Regions from separate parts of the Bacillus spongicola genome, predicted to be linked through region 4. Evidence: riboswitches for the same ligand, from Rfam matches in the RefSeq annotation. Region 4 holds a riboswitch; each other region holds the start of a gene.
What was found. Region 4 has a riboswitch for cyclic di-GMP ahead of U8D43_RS12485 (methyl-accepting chemotaxis protein). Riboswitches for the same ligand answer to the same signal wherever they lie in the genome.
Positions count from the first base shown of each region.

Region 1 (4,217 bases), on a different contig from region 4:
ATTTAGGGCGAGCAAATTCGTTTGATCCGCAATGGTTGTAATGACCTCTGTTATACTCCCAATCTCCGAAGACTTCACACCTAATATCTCGATGATTTGTGACGTGTCATCGACATTTTTTGAAATTAAATTCATTTGCTTTACTACATTTTCAACATTAGCTGAGCCTTTTTGAGTAGATCGTATCGATTCTTCAGTACGCTGAGACATCTCAGAAGCTTTTGAAGCGATCTCATTGATACCTGTTGACAATTGATTCACTGCAACCGAGACATCATTGATGCTTTGTAACTGTTGCTCGGCTCCTGCAGCTGAATTTTGAGCTAATGCTGACAGATGATCGGTAGCTTTCACGGTTTGATCCGCACTCGCATTAAATTCTTCTCCTGAAGCTGCCACTTGGTGAGTAGCTGAACGAACCGTCGAAATGGTTCCATTTAAATCTTCAACCATTCGATTTAAGGAGGTCACCATCTCTCCAATTTCGTCACGATTTTTAATATTTATTTTATCCACTGCCAAATTTCCAGCAGCTACTTCCTTCAATACTCTAGTCACTCTTCTAATCGGCGTAGCAATGAGTCTTGTCATGATAATGACAATAACAATTCCAGCTATGGTGGCTAAAACCATAAAGAACATCGTATTGGTTCTCGCTTGTTGAAAACTTGTTGAAACTGCTTCCTTTGAAGAAACGATTGAGTTTTCATTGATTTCAACAATTTTGGCGATATTTGCTTCAATGCTCGTGATGGTGATTTGCGCTTCTTGTTGTAAGCGATTAATCGTAATCATGTTATATTCCCCTTGGTTAAGAACCTGATCTACAATTGTAATCGACTTATCTCGATGCGCGGTAAGATTAGAAAATAATTGCTGTTCTTTCTCATTATCAATATATTGTTGATAATGATCATATAACTCATCAAAACGCTTCTTATTTTCTTCTAATTGTCCTGAAAATTTCTTCATATCTACATTATGATTGGCTCGTAATGCATTTGTATATTCAAGTAAAATACCATAGGTTAATTCATGCGCCCCCTTAATTTCTAGGACTGATTCAATTGCAGGAAATTCATTTTCCGTCATTGAATTGACCGACGTACTCACTCGATTCATTTGCATAAGATTGAAAGCATTTCCGACTAGCATTAAAAATAAAATAATAATAAATCCCGTTATAATTTTCTTCCTTATGCTCATGTTGATTCGAAGCTTTTTGAATTTCTTCACCTTAAACTCCCCCAATTCTCCAGCGATATTGATGTTATCTTTATTTTAGCTGATATTCAGGCAGATGTTCAGAATTTTTTATAAAAAAACAAAAATTTCGCGTTATATCGTGGAAATTCTATCTTTTCACTTACATGGTTTTAGCAAATAGACACATATAGCTTGAATCAAACAAAAAGAATATTCTAATAATCAGGCAAAAAAATTTTATATGTTAAAATACCCCTACATTTACATTTTAAGGGCAAACCAATCGAAAGGTTGGGACGCAAAGCTATAGGGGCTACTCTAATTGGAACGCCAGCCAGCTGCTTCACATTTACTGTGTTGCCTTCATTCCTATAGGCATTTTTTTCTATTTTATTGGTGGTCCGCATGAAATTTTTTATGAATTTAAAATTTAGAAGAAAGATCATTTTACTAGTTTTATTTTTTACCGTCATTCCGCTTATCATCACGACCTGGATTAGCTACAAACAAACCTATGGCGGCATAAAGGACTTAACATTTACAGACCTAAACTATATGGTGGGCTTACAAGCAGACACCCTATCCAATTACACTGAAACGATAAATTCAGGCAATGAAAATCAAACCACTATCGCAAAGCTCGTTAGCGGCATAAAAGAAAAATACTACGAACCAAATGGGATGACTGGATATGCATTTATATTAGATGAAGCCGGAAATGTTATTCATCACCCTAATCCTGATACAATCGGAACCAGTTTAATTCAACACAGCTTTGTTGAAGAGATGGTAACTAAGAAGACAGGATTTATTGAATATGATTGGGATGGCGGCAAGAAGGTGATTGCCTTCAAGGAGCTTCCGAACGGTTGGGTTCTAGGAGTGGGGAGTTACCTACACGATATTATGCAGCCTGCTACGAATATTTTCAAAACGCTAATACTTATAACCATTATTGTAGTTATCCTAACATTCATTATCATCATTCCCGTTACCTACTATATCTTGAGACCGTTTAATCAGCTAACGTCCGGAATGAATCGTTTTAAAGAAGGGGATTTAACGGTCTGGCTTCCGGTTCACTCAAATGACGAAATCGGGCAAATGAAAATAATTTTTAATGAAATGACTAGTCATTTCCATATCATTACAAAAACCATCCAAAATTCCTCTGATAAACTATTACAATCGTCAGAAGAGCTGATGGCAAGTGCTGAAGAAAATACAGTAGTCGCTGACAATATCATGGTTAACATTCAAGATATTTCTTCAAGTGCAGAAGCACAAACAAAGCTTTCAGACGCAAATCATTCAACGATTCTATCGACTAACGAAACAATCCAGCAAATAAAAGAGAAGATCAATGAAACAAATTCCTATTCCATTGAATCGAAGCAACAAGTCGAGAGTGGACATCAATCCGTCCAACAAGTGTCAACAGAAATGTATAGTATACCAACCACCATAAAAGATACAGAAAAGATAATGGACAACCTAGAACATCACTCACAAAATATTGCGGTTGTCACACGTCAAATTGAAGAAATTTCTGAACAAACGAATCTTCTCGCACTAAACGCAGCAATCGAGGCTGCTCGTGCAGGAGAGCATGGGAAGGGATTTGCTGTCGTGGCTGATGAAGTCCGCCGATTAGCCGAGCAAGCCAAAAATTCTTCTGGTGAAATCGCAAGCATCCTTCATACCGTTACGAATGAAATAAGCACTGTCAGCTCTTCGGTTAACTCGTCTTCACATGCCGTTGATCGTGGCTTAAATGTTGTCCATCAAACAGCCGAGACATTCACCAATATTTCAAAGGTATTCACTTTATTCACAGATAATTTTAAGACTATCCTTTTCTCTATTGACCAAATTGCCTCAGAATCTGAAACAGTCGCTCGGCACACACAAGGCATGGCCCAAATGGTGAGGGAAACGGCAGCCTCTACTGTTCAAGTGTCAGCAAGTCAAGAAGAAATGACTTCTTCTATGGAACAAATCAGCTCTTCCACCCAAACGTTGACCGCAATGGCTCAAGAATTACGTTCAATTGTTGATCAATTCCATATTGAGTAGAAGAGTACATAAAAAAAGAGGGAGGCACTTAGTACCTCCCTTCTTCTATCAACTCTTTAATTTCTACTTAAAAATAAAACAGACTCCTTAAATAGGAGTCTGTTTTTGCAAAGGCTAATTATGCTTTTTGAACGTTAGCAGCTTGTGGTCCGCGTGCGCCTTGTTCTACTTCGAAAGATACTTCTTGACCTTCTTCAAGAGTTTTGAAACCTTCGCCTTGGATAGCTGAGAAATGTACGAATACGTCTTCTCCACCTTCAACTTCGATGAAGCCGAATCCTTTTTCTGCATTAAACCATTTTACTTTACCGTTTTCCATATTTGTTGCCTCCTAGTGCGTGTTACACACAATGTATTACTATTCTTGCTCTAAATGATATCCAGGCGAAAAGTATCATTTTCTTCCCATATCTACCGAACAAAAATAATTACTAATAAGGATAACAGATAGATTTTCAAATAGCAAGTGTTCTAGCATACTAGAATTTCGTTTGACATAACTAGTTAATTTTCAACAATTTTCGCATCCGCACTACTGACGATTCTGCTTTCCCTACTATAAAAGTTGATACTACTATAGGTTTATAGCAGTCTCGACTATTTGTCCTAGTTACAAGCGAAAGTCATCGGTAGAAAAATTTGTCAGTTTAAAGGTTGAACTTTAGTTTTCTTTTAAATAGGCTGTTTTCGCAAAGATTGTGGCTTTTTGAATAAGAAGGAATCCTTTGACTTGTATGACTTCGTGCTCTTTTCCTAATGAAAAATTCTTCAGCCTATCCTCAAAAAACTGTCCTAGCTAATTGACTTAGTAAGAATTTAGTAGAAGACAGACGATTTTTAATACAATCCAACTTCCGCTTCCAATGCCCCTCCTGTAATCAAGTAATAGAACTGTCGTGCCTCCTCCCCGTACAATCTGGCTACTTTTTCTTGAC
Region 1 is NZ_JAYKTS010000006.1:167,596-171,812, reverse strand. Features, by position in the region: gene U8D43_RS20925 (methyl-accepting chemotaxis protein) at 1-453, opposite strand, end outside; partial or broken gene U8D43_RS20920 (HAMP domain-containing protein) at 448-1,206, opposite strand; cyclic di-GMP riboswitch class I at 1,470-1,552, shown strand; partial or broken gene U8D43_RS20915 (cache domain-containing protein) at 1,612-2,325, shown strand; gene U8D43_RS20910 (methyl-accepting chemotaxis protein) at 2,692-3,282, shown strand; gene U8D43_RS06640 (cold-shock protein) at 3,401-3,601, opposite strand; gene U8D43_RS06635 (hypothetical protein) at 4,120-4,217, opposite strand, start outside.
Region 1: linked by a shared signal. The riboswitch ahead of U8D43_RS20915 (cache domain-containing protein) and the one ahead of U8D43_RS12485 (methyl-accepting chemotaxis protein) in region 4 are both predicted to bind cyclic di-GMP.

Region 2 (4,217 bases), on a different contig from region 4:
TAGGGACTAATTCAAAAAGCCACAATCTTTGCGATAACAGCCTTTCCTATTGAAAAACTCTTCATTTCTAGATGAAAAGCAGGAAATCAATCAAGAAAACCTTACTGCCTGTTTTATCTTTGTAACAAGAGCAACAAAGCATACGAAAGGAACCAATTCACTTTTTTCCAGCCCTACTGTAATTTAAACCGCTCAATCGCTTTCTTTAACAGTTGGCTCAATTCAGTTAAATCTTCGGCTGAAGAAGTAACAGTTCCAATCGCTTTTACTTGTTCTGTTGTAGAAGCACTCATTTGTTCACAAGATGCTGCTGTCTCTTCTGCAAGAGCGGCCATCGTTTGAACGATAGCTATTACTTCACTTTTTTGTTCTGCTACTTGTTCAATTTCACTATCCATTTGCAAAACAGACGCTTCAATTTCCAAAATAAATGACGATATTTTTTCAAAAACTTGATTAGTTCCTTCTACAACTCCGAATTGTTCCTCAAAAATCTCTTTCGTATCATCCATTTTCGTTACAGCTAAGTTTGAGCCTTTTTGTATTTGTGATATCGTAATTTTCACCTCTTCCGTTGCTGCAACGGTTTGTTCTGCAAGCTTTCTGACTTCATCCGCTACAACAGCAAATCCTTTCCCATGTTCACCTGCTCGTGCTGCTTCAATACTAGCGTTTAGAGCTAACAAGTTGGTCTGTGTAGAGATGTCTGTAATGGTTTTAATGACATGCTCAATAGATGTCACTTTCTCAGCTAACTCTTTAATAACACCAAACATATCTCCAATCAAATTTTGTGAAGAGTGATAGGAATCTTGAAGCATATTCATTTGCTCCCTCCCTATTTGATTCGTTTTTTCTGCGTTTGCTGCAACCAAGGACATATTACGTGCCTTCAATGAGAGCTCATTAATTTGCTCGCTTAATCGAAGGGATTGCTGATTGGTCAGCTCAGCGTCTTCAGCAGACTTAGATGCCCCTGCTGCAATTTCAATGACCGCTTGAGCCATTTCCTCACTAGAGGCATTCGTTTCCTCTGATATCCCACTTAAATTTTCAGCTGAATTTCTCACATCATTTACAGATGTATTAACAAGTTGCAATACCTCTTCCATATTGTCTACCATATGATTAAAACTAGAAGAAAGAAGACCGATTTCATCCTTTGATTTCACCAAGACTCTTTCGGTTAAATCTCCCGACGCTACCTGGTTAACAGAATTCTTCAAGCGGGTGAGAGGCTTTGTTAAGGTTCGAGACACAAGTACGACGATTCCAATTGACCCAACCAAAGTGACTAACGAAATCCAGAGAATAGACTGAACTATTTCATCAGCTACAGCTTTCAAGTCCTCCATTGAATAGGAAGCTCCTACTTTCCAACCGGTTCCTGGAATCGTATCAAACACCATTAATTTCTGGTCTCCTTCAAGTGTGTAATTCATTTTCCCAGCTAACCCTTCAGACTTATACAGATTTTGGATAAAAGAGTGAGTAGTTAAATCTTCTCCCTGACTGGTAGGATGAATAATAGCAATGCCCGTTTCTGAAAGCATAAAAGGAAACCCTTGAAATCCAATGTCCGTGGCTGATATTTTTTCTGTAAGCTTGGATAGACTAATATCTATTCCAACAACTCCAACAACATTTCCATTCACTGTTATCGCTTTTGAAGCGGTCAAAATATATTCTTGTTTTTTCTCATGGTAATAAGGCTCACCCCAAACCACTCGAATTTTTGCTTTCTCTGCATTAACATACCAAGCAGATTTAGTTTGATCTTCACTCATATTTACTTTAGGTACGCTATTTATTTTATTATTTGGTGTCACAACGTAGATATGAAGCGCTTCTTCATATAAATCTAAGTAGTTTTCAAAATCGCCATTAATCTTAGCCAATTCTTCAACATAAGAATTTCCTCGGACGTTCTCATCTGCTTGAATTTGAGCAAACGCTTTCACAGTATCCGTATAAACAAACTGATCTAATCCATGTTCATACTGCTTCAGAAACAGCTGGATGTTTTGACTAAGCTGCCCTACAAGAGTTTCTGCTTGCTGTACCGCATTTTTCTCCGTTTTCACCTTTGTTTGCCACCCCGCAAAAGTGATAATTGCTCCGATTGCTACAATAAATACTAACGAAATAAGTGCTATTAATTTTATTTTTATTGATTTAAACACATTTTTTCCCCTTCCTTAAGTGAAACACTAGGTTGCTAGAACTAAACAAAAAGCCATTTTACTTTCAAAAAAGCCATCTCGATCAAGAGATAGCCACTACTTTTATAAAAATAGCAGCCCGACGATCATAGGTTTACCTTTAGACTCGTAGCTTTGCGTCCCACCTTTTCAAGTAGTTTGCCTTATGTAATTTGTATTAGGTCAATTTTATCATAAATCACAAATAATTTTGGTAGAATTTGATAGAAATTATGACTACTTTATTACGAAATTGCAGTTTGCAGGATATATATTGATATTTTTTAAAAGATATTTTTCCGTAGACATGTGGCTATTTCATTCGATTTTCTAATAAAACTTCCATCTCACAGATGATTTACAACATATTAAATGAAATGATGTTCAAAACAAAGCTATATCATAGCTTAAATATTGACACAAAAATGCACAAAATTTGTGAAAACAGCCTTATAAAAAAACACAAAAAAGAGTAGCGACTGAATTCGCTACTCTTTTAAAATAATACTTATTCACCAGTTACGTATGGTAAAAGTGCCATTGTACGCGCACGTTTAATTGCGCGAGTAAGTCTACGTTGATACTTAGCATTCGTACCAGTTACACGACGTGGAAGAATTTTTCCACGTTCAGAGATAAATTTCTTTAGAAGATCTACGTCTTTATAATCGATGTGAATAATTCCATTAGCTGTGAAATAACACACCTTACGACGCTTACGTCCGCCTCTGCGAGCTCCTGCCATGTGAATAACCTCCTTTACTTTTTAGAAATCAATCAACTATCATAAACTTAGAATGGAAGATCGTCATCTGAAATATCAATCGGTTGACCATCATTTGCAAACGGATCTTCATCTACGCGTGTATAGCTTTGATTGTTGTTGCGGTCTGGTTGTTGATTCTGATTCTGATTCTGTTTAAATGGATTTTCTTGTCTACCGCCACCATAAGAAGAATTACTTCCTCCACGTTGCTCAGTATTTCCACCCGCATTTTTTGGTTCAAGAAACTGAACGCTTTCAGCTACAATCTCCGTAACATAAACACGTTTGCCATCTTGTCCTTCATAATTACGAGTTTGAACACGTCCATCTACACCAGCTAAACTTCCTTTTTTCAAGAAATTAGCTACGTTTTCTGCTGGCTTACGCCAAACGACACAGTTAATAAAATCTGCCTCACGTTGACCTGCTTGGTTCGTGAAAGAACGGTTTACCGCCAAAGTAAATGTAGCGACTGCTGCTCCACTTGGAGTATAGCGTAATTCTGGATCCTTCGTTAACCGACCTACTAAAACGACTCGATTCATCATCAGAATCAACCCCTTTCATTAATGTTTCACGTGAAACATTAAAAAATCTATTAATATTAAATATGGTTGAATTATTCTTCTTCTTTGATTACGATATGACGGATAATGTCATCGCTGATCTTAGCAAGACGGTCAAATTCGTTAACCGCTTCTGATCCAGATTTAACAGTAACCAGTTGGTAGAAACCATCACGGAAATCGTTAATCTCGTAAGCTAAACGACGTTTACCCCAATCTTTAGACTCGATGATTTCCGCTCCATTAGATGTCAAAACGTTAGAAAAACGCTCAACTACAGCTTTTTTCGCCTCGTCATCAACAGTTGGACGGATAATGTACATGAATTCATACTTTCTCATCTTTAAGTCACCTCCTTATGGACTATGCGGCCCTTCAATAGGGCAAGGAGCAATAAAATTATTACTCACAGTAAAAAATTATACCACACAGAAAATAGTAATGCAACAAGAAAAGCGGAAGTGGGTCGGCCTGAGGCGGCAGGACAATGACAGTACACGTAGGGAAGCCTGCTTCACGCAGTGGGCTGGCACTTGTCCCGAGCCTCAGACCCACTGTAGCTGGATCATGGCAGGAACCTCTCAATAATTCCTCATAAGAAAAAGGTGGCAAATGCCACCTTTTTCTTATACGTTAAAACGGAAGTGAATAACATCTCCATCTTTTACGATATATTCTTTTCCT
Region 2 is NZ_JAYKTS010000022.1:36,571-40,787, forward strand. Features, by position in the region: gene U8D43_RS21060 (methyl-accepting chemotaxis protein) at 174-1,124, opposite strand; partial or broken gene U8D43_RS21065 (HAMP domain-containing protein) at 1,119-2,183, opposite strand; cyclic di-GMP riboswitch class I at 2,293-2,375, opposite strand; gene rpsR (30S ribosomal protein S18) at 2,710-2,946, opposite strand; gene ssb (single-stranded DNA-binding protein) at 2,994-3,515, opposite strand; gene rpsF (30S ribosomal protein S6) at 3,587-3,874, opposite strand; gene ychF (redox-regulated ATPase YchF) at 4,160-4,217, opposite strand, start outside.
Region 2: linked by a shared signal. The riboswitch ahead of U8D43_RS21065 (HAMP domain-containing protein) and the one ahead of U8D43_RS12485 (methyl-accepting chemotaxis protein) in region 4 are both predicted to bind cyclic di-GMP.

Region 3 (4,217 bases), on a different contig from region 4:
ATATATGTTCATTGGTATGGGCTGTCCATTTAGTCGCTTTTCGGCTAGTGGACACTCTTTTTTTTGCCGCATTATTCGGTGGAACACCAGGTCAAATGAAGTATTTGCAATCTGGAGCAATTCTTGTTGGCACGACGATTCTAGTCATTCTTCTAGCTAAAAAACGAATTAAAGGAATTCCAGCTAGTCTTGTTCCATTAATAGGCGCTAGTCTTTTTGCGGTTGCCTTATAAGAAGTCGGTTGGTTAATAGACATTGAATTTATCGGGAAGCTACCGAATTCATTGCCAATGATACAAATACCCATTCTTGATTCAGGAATAATGGTGAGTCTCATTCCATTCGCTTTAGCGATTGCTGTACTTGGCATCGAATCACTTCTAACCTCAGTGGTAATGGATAAAGAAACAGGAACTAAGCCTAAGCATAACAGCAATAAGGAGCTAATTGGTAATGTGATGAGTGGTCTTTTGGGGGGCTGGCAGGTGCCGGCGCAACAGTTCGCTCAATTGTCAATTTACAAAGTGGAGGGAAAACGGCTTTATCAGCCTGTTTCCATAGCGTATTTTTAGTTTTGAGTCTAGTTGGAACCGGTGGACTTATTGCCTTTGTTCCACAAGCTGTTTTAGCGGGGATACTTATCTATACGGACTTTACGATGTTTGATTGGGAGACGGTTAAAAAAGGAAGAACCCTTTTGCTAGATGAAGTGATCGTCATAGCGACAACGATGGTTTTAACAGTAGTTGTTGATTTGATGGTGGCTGTTGCGGTTGGTGTCGTCTTGACCTATGTATTCGATTTTGTGAAAAAGTCATCTAAAGCGGTTCAGTAAAGGTCGATTCAATCGTGAATGACGACAGCTCTACTTCTTGAAAAAATTAGAGAGACATTTGAATAAGGTGAGAAGTGATTCTTTTAGTGATAAATCTTCTAAACAAGCGTGTAATTGTTGTATAATAATGTAGAGTAAAGCGAGAGTTCCTTTCCAAAGTATGGTGTTTACTTTAGTCTAAAACCAAGAGAATGAAGAAGAAAAGTCACGTATGAGTGATAGTAAGATAAAGTTGAAAGCGAGTGGAGCAATATGGGCCGTAAATGGAATAATATTAAAGAGAAAAAAGCGTCAAAGGATGCGAATACAAGTCGTATATACGCAAAATTCGGAAGAGAAATCTATGTTGCAGCCAAGCAAGGAGAACCTGATCCAGAATCGAATCAAGCACTCAAAGTAGTTCTAGAACGTGCCAAAACATACAGTGTACCCAAAGCCATTATCGACCGTGCAATCGAAAAAGCAAAGGGTGGTTCAGAGGAAAGTTATGATACCCTTCGTTATGAAGGCTTTGGACCGAACGGATCAATGGTCATCGTTGACGCTCTTACAAATAATGTGAATCGTACAGCATCAGATGTCCGTGCTGCTTTTGGTAAAAATGGTGGAAATATGGGGGTAAGTGGTTCGGTTGCCTATATGTTTGATGCTACTGCTGTTATCGGCCTGGAGGCTAAAACAGCAGATGATGTACTTGAAATATTAATGGACGGGGATGTAGACGCTCGTGACATTATTGAAGAAGAGGAAGCTGTCATCATTTACGCCGAACCGGATCAATTTCATGCTGTGCAAGCTGCCATGAAAAATAATGGTGTAACCGAATTTACCGTAGCTGAGCTAACGATGCTAGCCCAAAATGACGTTACTCTTGATGCAGACGCTCAAGAGCAATTTGAGAAAATGATTGATGCGATCGAGGATCTTGAGGATGTACAACAAGTGTATCATAACGTCGATCTAGGAGAATAAGTTAAGAAAGCAGACCTTGTCTTTCAACAAGAGGTCTGTTTTTTTATAACCTATTTAGGATTGGGTTGTATTCTAGTAAAAGGCAGCTTCCGCAAAGGTTGTTGCTTTTGGAATTAGTCCATAAATCTCGTAAGCAATCGACTTTGGGGGATTTATTGTATCAATTCTAAACCTGAGGAATATCGCCTCATAGGGTTTAGAGAGACTGTAGTTATGATAGGAGAAGATATTTCTAAACAGTCAAAAATTATTGCGTATTTCGACCTACTCCCGTATGCTGAAGGTAGTTAAATAGATGGTGATGGGCAAACTTGTCGAAAGGCAGGGACGCAAAGATATGGGTCGTCGATGAGTGCTAAACTCATACCGATCGCCAATCTGCGAAACCTCCCATCCCTCATTTCGTAGATGGAGGGATTTTTTATGAAGAGAGTCGTTATTTTGTTTTGTTTTTTAGTGTATACTTTGCTTTCACCTCTTGCTTATTCTCCGGTTCGTGCGGAATTAGAAAGTCCTTTTTCGCAGATTAATACCTACCAAATTTACTATAATACCCCCACAGATGAGATTCTCGAAAATATGAAGGATTATGATTTAGTGATTGTTGAGCCTCATGAGTTTACTGTTGATCAAATCCAACAATTGAAAGACAGTGGTACGATGGTGCTCGGATATATTAATACAATGGAAGCGGATGAATGGAATATTGAGTTTATGAATCAGCTTCACCAGGATGATTTCTATTATGAAGTCGACAAAAGAGTATTTTATCCTGAGTGGAACTCATATTTAATGGATATATCGTCCCCTCATTATCAAGAGTTATTGCAGCAAGAGATTAACAATCAAATCATACAAAAAGGATTTGATGGAATTTTTCTTGATACGGTTGGAGATATCGACAATGAATTTTTGGACCAGCCTGATGTGTTAGAAGCACAAAGAGCAGGTATGGTTTCGTTTTTGAAAACGGTAAAGGAAAAGTATCCTCAACTCCCTTTATTACAGAATTGGGGATTTGACACATTGAAAGAAGCGACAGCCCCATATGTCGATGGAATCTTGTGGGAGAATTTTGATCAAAATGTGATTGCAAATGACGAATGGGCCCAAAATACCATTCAGACATTAAGAGAAATGAAGCAAGAATATCCGCTTGAGGTGTTTACGGTCTCCTTTTCAGAAGGAGAATGGAGTAAAGCATTTGCTGAGGAAAAAGGATTTGTTCATTACTATGAACCCGAAAGTTTTGATGAATTTACTTGGAATGATTTTGCCACATCTCCAACTATTTCTTCAGAAAATGGTTTGGCGCAAATTAGAGAGTACCAAGTATACTAAGGAGCTCCCAAAGAGTGGATTTTGCAAGATATGAAGAACTTTGATTTAGTCATAGTGGATCCGTATCATTATTCCAAGGAACAAGTAGAACATATTCAATCGGCTGGAACCAAGGTAATTGGATACATCAGTACAACAGAAGTCGGAGGCTGGAATTCTTCTCTGTTAGCGCAGTTTGAGGAAGATGATTTTATTTGGAGAAATGGAGAAAAGGTAACGTATAGCTGGGATGCGTATTTAATGGATCTTACTTCACGACATTATCAAGAAATAATGAAACAAGAAGTAGACACTCAGATTCATCAAAAAGGGTTTGACGGCATACTTCTAGACTCTATCGGAAATCTTGAACAGGAATTTACGGATGAAGCGAGAACAAATCAGGAAGATGCGCTTGTTTCCTTTATCAATAATATCAAGAAGGATAAGGTGCTCATCCAAAATGGTGCATTTGATGTTCTTTCAACCAAAACGGTCCCCTATATCGACGGGGTCTTATGGGCTTTTTTTGAGAAAAATAAAATTCAACGGAGTTCATGGTCCCAAACTACTGTAAATCAACTAATTGAATTACGTTCTATTCATCAAATCTCTGTCTTCACAATCTCGTTAAAAGAGGAAGCAACCCAACAATATTCAGATGATCTTGGTTTCACCCACTACCATGATCATAATAGATTTATGAAATGGTAAAGCTGTTTTTTTCGCTATTTAGACATTGCGATATAGATAGACGACAGGGAACTTTTTGAATCCTTTTAAACCAGAAGCCTATAAAATGAATTTTCCATTCATTTTATAGGCTTCAACCACTAGTTATCCAAATAAGTATAGTTTGGAAATAAAGATTGATAATTTGGAATAAAGCTTGAACAAACATCCTGTTGAACTATTGGCGGGATGTTTTTAATTTTTAATCGGTCCAGGTTCTTGAATAATAGCTAACAATGATAAATAATGTGTGCAAAGACTTGTATAAAGAAATAGATAATTTTTATTGAGGTGATAAGCATATATGGAATTACCAACTAAAATGGGACTGAATGCTGAGGGTTATATTATTAATCCA
Region 3 is NZ_JAYKTS010000011.1:106,607-110,823, forward strand. Features, by position in the region: gene U8D43_RS09670 (hypothetical protein) at 96-233, shown strand; partial or broken gene U8D43_RS09675 (SulP family inorganic anion transporter) at 291-835, shown strand; gene U8D43_RS09680 (YebC/PmpR family DNA-binding transcriptional regulator) at 1,088-1,807, shown strand; cyclic di-GMP riboswitch class I at 2,102-2,193, shown strand; gene U8D43_RS09685 (glycoside hydrolase family 191 protein) at 2,231-3,148, shown strand; gene U8D43_RS09690 (endo alpha-1,4 polygalactosaminidase) at 3,179-3,841, shown strand; gene U8D43_RS09695 (nucleotidyltransferase family protein) at 4,164-4,217, shown strand, end outside.
Region 3: linked by a shared signal. The riboswitch ahead of U8D43_RS09685 (glycoside hydrolase family 191 protein) and the one ahead of U8D43_RS12485 (methyl-accepting chemotaxis protein) in region 4 are both predicted to bind cyclic di-GMP.

Region 4 (4,217 bases):
CAAACGATGAGATTAAGCTTGGAAGATACATCAGCGTTCTATACCGATATTGATCAGATGACAGATGAAGAAATTGAAGAACATTTAGAATTATTAAGAAAAAACAGTCGGTATTTTAATTCATTATCTTGGATAGATGACACAGGGCTCATTCGAAATATTGCTCCCAGTAGTGTAGGACTCAAAAATAAATACATTTCTACAGAAGGAACAAAAGACGTTCTGGAGTCAAGAAAGCCTACGTTAACTGCTCCTTATATAGTTCGCTCAGGTCGACTCGTATTATTGATGAGCCAACCCATTTATGACCGAAATGGCCAGTACAGAGGGATACTTGCTGGCACGGTCTATCTTCAAGAACAAAATGTCCTAAATGAAATTCTTGGCAATGACTATATTGATGAAAACGGTTCATATTATTATGTTGTCGGTCCGGAGGGGAAATTACTTTTCCATCCCATTCGAGAACGAGTCGGCGAAACCGTAATGAAAAACCCTATTGTAAAGAAGGTAACTCAAGGTGAGAGTGGCGTAGCTCAGGTCACGAATACCAAAGGAGTTAAAATGTTAGCGGCTTACAATCAAATTCCAGAAACGGGTTGGGGAGTCGTGCAGCAAACACCCCTTTCATATGTTGAGAAATTACTATTTAAACGGATTCAAGAGCAGGTTTTTTACATTCTTCCTCCCTTTACGCTTCTGCTATTTCTATCTGTTCTACTAGCTCGCAAGCTAGCTCGTCCTATTATTCATTTGGCAGATTTAGTGAACCAACTAGCAGCAGGCAAGTCAGTCGAAACTCCTGGAATTCAGTCTCATTGGAATCGTGAAGCGGATTTGCTGACGAAAAGCGTATTAATCGCTATTCAGTCCGTCCAAGAAAATAATCAGGAATTGACGAATGCAGCCATGACAGATTCATTAACAGGTTTACCAAATCGTAGGAAACTAAATGAAGTTATGAACCTTTGGGCGAGTGGAGGGAACGTATTTTCCGTAGTTGTTGTTGATATTGATCGTTTTAAAGTTGTGAATGATACGTATGGTCACCCGGTCGGGGATGAGGTACTTAAATTTTTAGCTCATACTGTTCAATCTTTATTGAGAACAGAGGATCTCTTTTTTCGCTATGGTGGAGAGGAATTTGTGTTATTACTACCGCATACTAGATCTTTTGAAGCGTACGGGATGGGGGAAAAGATTCGCTTGATTATTGAAAAAACAACTACTCCTACTGGAAAACCCGTTACCATTTCATTGGGTATTTCTGAATATCCCCTCCATTCTAACTCAATGGAGGAATTATTCAGACAGGCTGACAAAGCTTTATATCAGTCGAAGTACAATGGAAGAAATCTATCGACGATTTGGTCAAAAGATATAAATGATCTGTAATGAGTAGGTGGGATATTGTTCACTGATTGATTTTAATACGAAGCCCAATAAAGCATAGAGCTAAAATCAGTTTTTTGAAGGGTCTGTTCGTGAATGTTGCTACTACTGATAATATCGTTAATTGCTTGCTCAAGTTAACCAATGTGTTTGTCCAAAATATTCGAAAAGATAAGCAAAAAAATATTTACTAAACGCGAGTTAAATATAACTCAGAAAAACAGCTTTCTATACCAATGCAGCCTAAACGAGTAATGCGAATATGGGCAAATCAATTTTTTCTTTTCGAAGATGTTGATTTGCTTTTTCTAATTGATTGTCCTACCCATTAAGCTTGCCTGTGCAGGATAAATGCTTGGACGAAAATAAATTAGCTGACGACAATCAGAAGTTCTTCTAAGAAGACTGTTTTCACAAAGTTTGTGGCTGTTCAGGGACGGCAGGCAACTGGACCGTTTATTTATGATGGAATTTAACAGTGAAGTGGTAGATTTAAGCAAAAAAATAATCGAATAGTCACAATGTATACGAAAAGAGCCTTGTGAAAAAAATATCATTTTGAATAAGGAAGCTTCATTTCCTAATTTATATGCCGATATAAGAAATATAAATACAATAGAAACTGTGAAAAATCATCTTTATTTGGGCGCTTGGATGATTGGGAGTGAGTAGCGCAACCGACTAACTAATTTTTTAGTTAGTTTTTTTATTGAAATTTACTACAGTTGAAATTATTGCGGAGGAGGAAAATGAAAATGAAAATCAAAACACGCTTGTATGGTCTTATCTTATTTCTACTCAGTTCACTGATTATTGTCGGGGGAACATCAATAATTGTTTTGTTCTCAACAGAGAAAAATGAGCAAAAATTAGAGAGGGAAATGAGGGTTCAAACTGAATTGAAATCCGTTCAGTACAGGATAGTTGGATTATCGAATGACGAAAGAGGTTTTATTATTTCAGGAGATCCAAAATATGGGGAAGGGATGTCTGCCAAATTTGAAGAGATATCGACTTCGCTTAAGTCTATAAAACCGCTATTACAAGATAAGCAATACGCAGAAATGGTAGATGAAATTGAGATGCATGCAAATGATTTCTGGGCATTAAATCAACAAGTACTTTCTACGTATAAAGAAAATCCAGACCTGGCTGCATCTATTCATTTTGGCGAGGAACGGACTTTGAGAAAAGAAGTGTTGGATCCTTCAATGAATGAACTTATGGAATTATTAAATCAAGATGTAGAGTATTTACAAGATAGAATACATTCGGTCTCTGTATGGGCAGAGTGGGCTATTATCATCGCAGTAATTCTTTCGGTGAGCATTGGGCTCGGCTTAAGCTATTTAATCAGTCGATCTATTTTGAACCCGCTCAAAAAATTGAATGAGCAATTTAAGGAAATCGCTCATGGAGAAGCAGATTTAACAAAGTCGTTAATAATTAAAAGTAAAGATGAATTAGGTGAATTAGCTTCATCTTTCAATTCATTCATTTTGTCTTTAAGTAAAATTATCCAACAGGTAAGTTACTCATCTGAACAAGTGGCAGCAGCATCGGAGGAATTGTCAGCCAGTTCTGAGGAGTCTAAAACTACATCTGGCCAAATCTCAAGCTCTATGCAAACGATTGCTTCTGAAAGCACACGACAAAATATCAGGAGTGAGCGAAGTCTTGATCTAGTCACTGAGTCTTTAAATGGCTTATCATTCGTTTCAAATAATACGAGTAATATTGCTGAATTATCAGCGAAGATGAGAAACAAGGCAGAGGTTGGAATGGGTTCAATCAATGAAATGCAAAAACAGATGGAGTCTATTCACCAATCCGTTGATTCTGCAAAAAATGGATTGACTACATTGGTAGGAAGTACGGATGAAATTAGTAATATTTCTTCCCTTATCACCGAAATATCGAGTCAAACGAACTTATTGGCCTTAAATGCAGCGATTGAAGCAGCAAGAGCAGGTGAATCTGGGAAGGGATTTGCCGTTGTTGCTGAAGAAGTTAGAAAACTTGCCGATCAGACGAGTCAATCAGCTAACCAAATTTCTACTTTAGTGAACACGATTCAACACGAGTCAAAGGATACCGTCATAAACATCAACATCGTCCAAGAGAATGTGGATTCAGGTATTTCTCTTACAAAAGAAACTTCTGGAAATTTTATGGAAATTTTAACTTCTGTTGAGCAAGTTACATCACAAATTCAAGAAGTAGCAGCAACCACTGAAGAACTAAATGCAGGGGTTGAAGTCATTAAAGACTCGATTGAGACATTAGCAGCCGGCACAAAAGAAACATCTGCTAGTACGGAAACGATTGCTGCAGCTAGTGAAGAACAATTGGCTTCTATGGAGGAAATCTCTCATGCTTCAGATTCGTTATCTAAGTTAGCTGAGGAGCTTCAAGCAACTGTTTCTAGATTTCGTTATTCGAATTAAAGCTAGGATAGGGTGAGACAGCTTCTTATCCTAACTAGATAAACAAAAACGCCAATATACTATTGGCGTTTTTGTTTTGAAAAAAATAATATGGAAAAAACCAGTATCAACCGTGGATTATATATAGACAATCAAACTGTGCACCCGCAAAATGACTGCATTTTCATCCCGACGGAAATTGAATGGCAATTGACAACAGTTTAAACGAACAATCAGAGAATATTCTTTACATATTGGATGTAAAAACTTAAAATATGGATGTGGAAGAAAAAATTCCCACAAATAAAAAAAGGAGGCGATCCCGATGATTAAATTCGTTGGTAAAATTCAGGTAAGAAAAAATTGTGAGGTTATATATATTAAAACCTAGTTTAGGAG
Region 4 is NZ_JAYKTS010000017.1:45,368-49,584, reverse strand. Features, by position in the region: gene U8D43_RS12490 (sensor domain-containing diguanylate cyclase) at 1-1,395, shown strand, start outside; cyclic di-GMP riboswitch class II at 2,001-2,084, shown strand; gene U8D43_RS12485 (methyl-accepting chemotaxis protein) at 2,148-3,839, shown strand.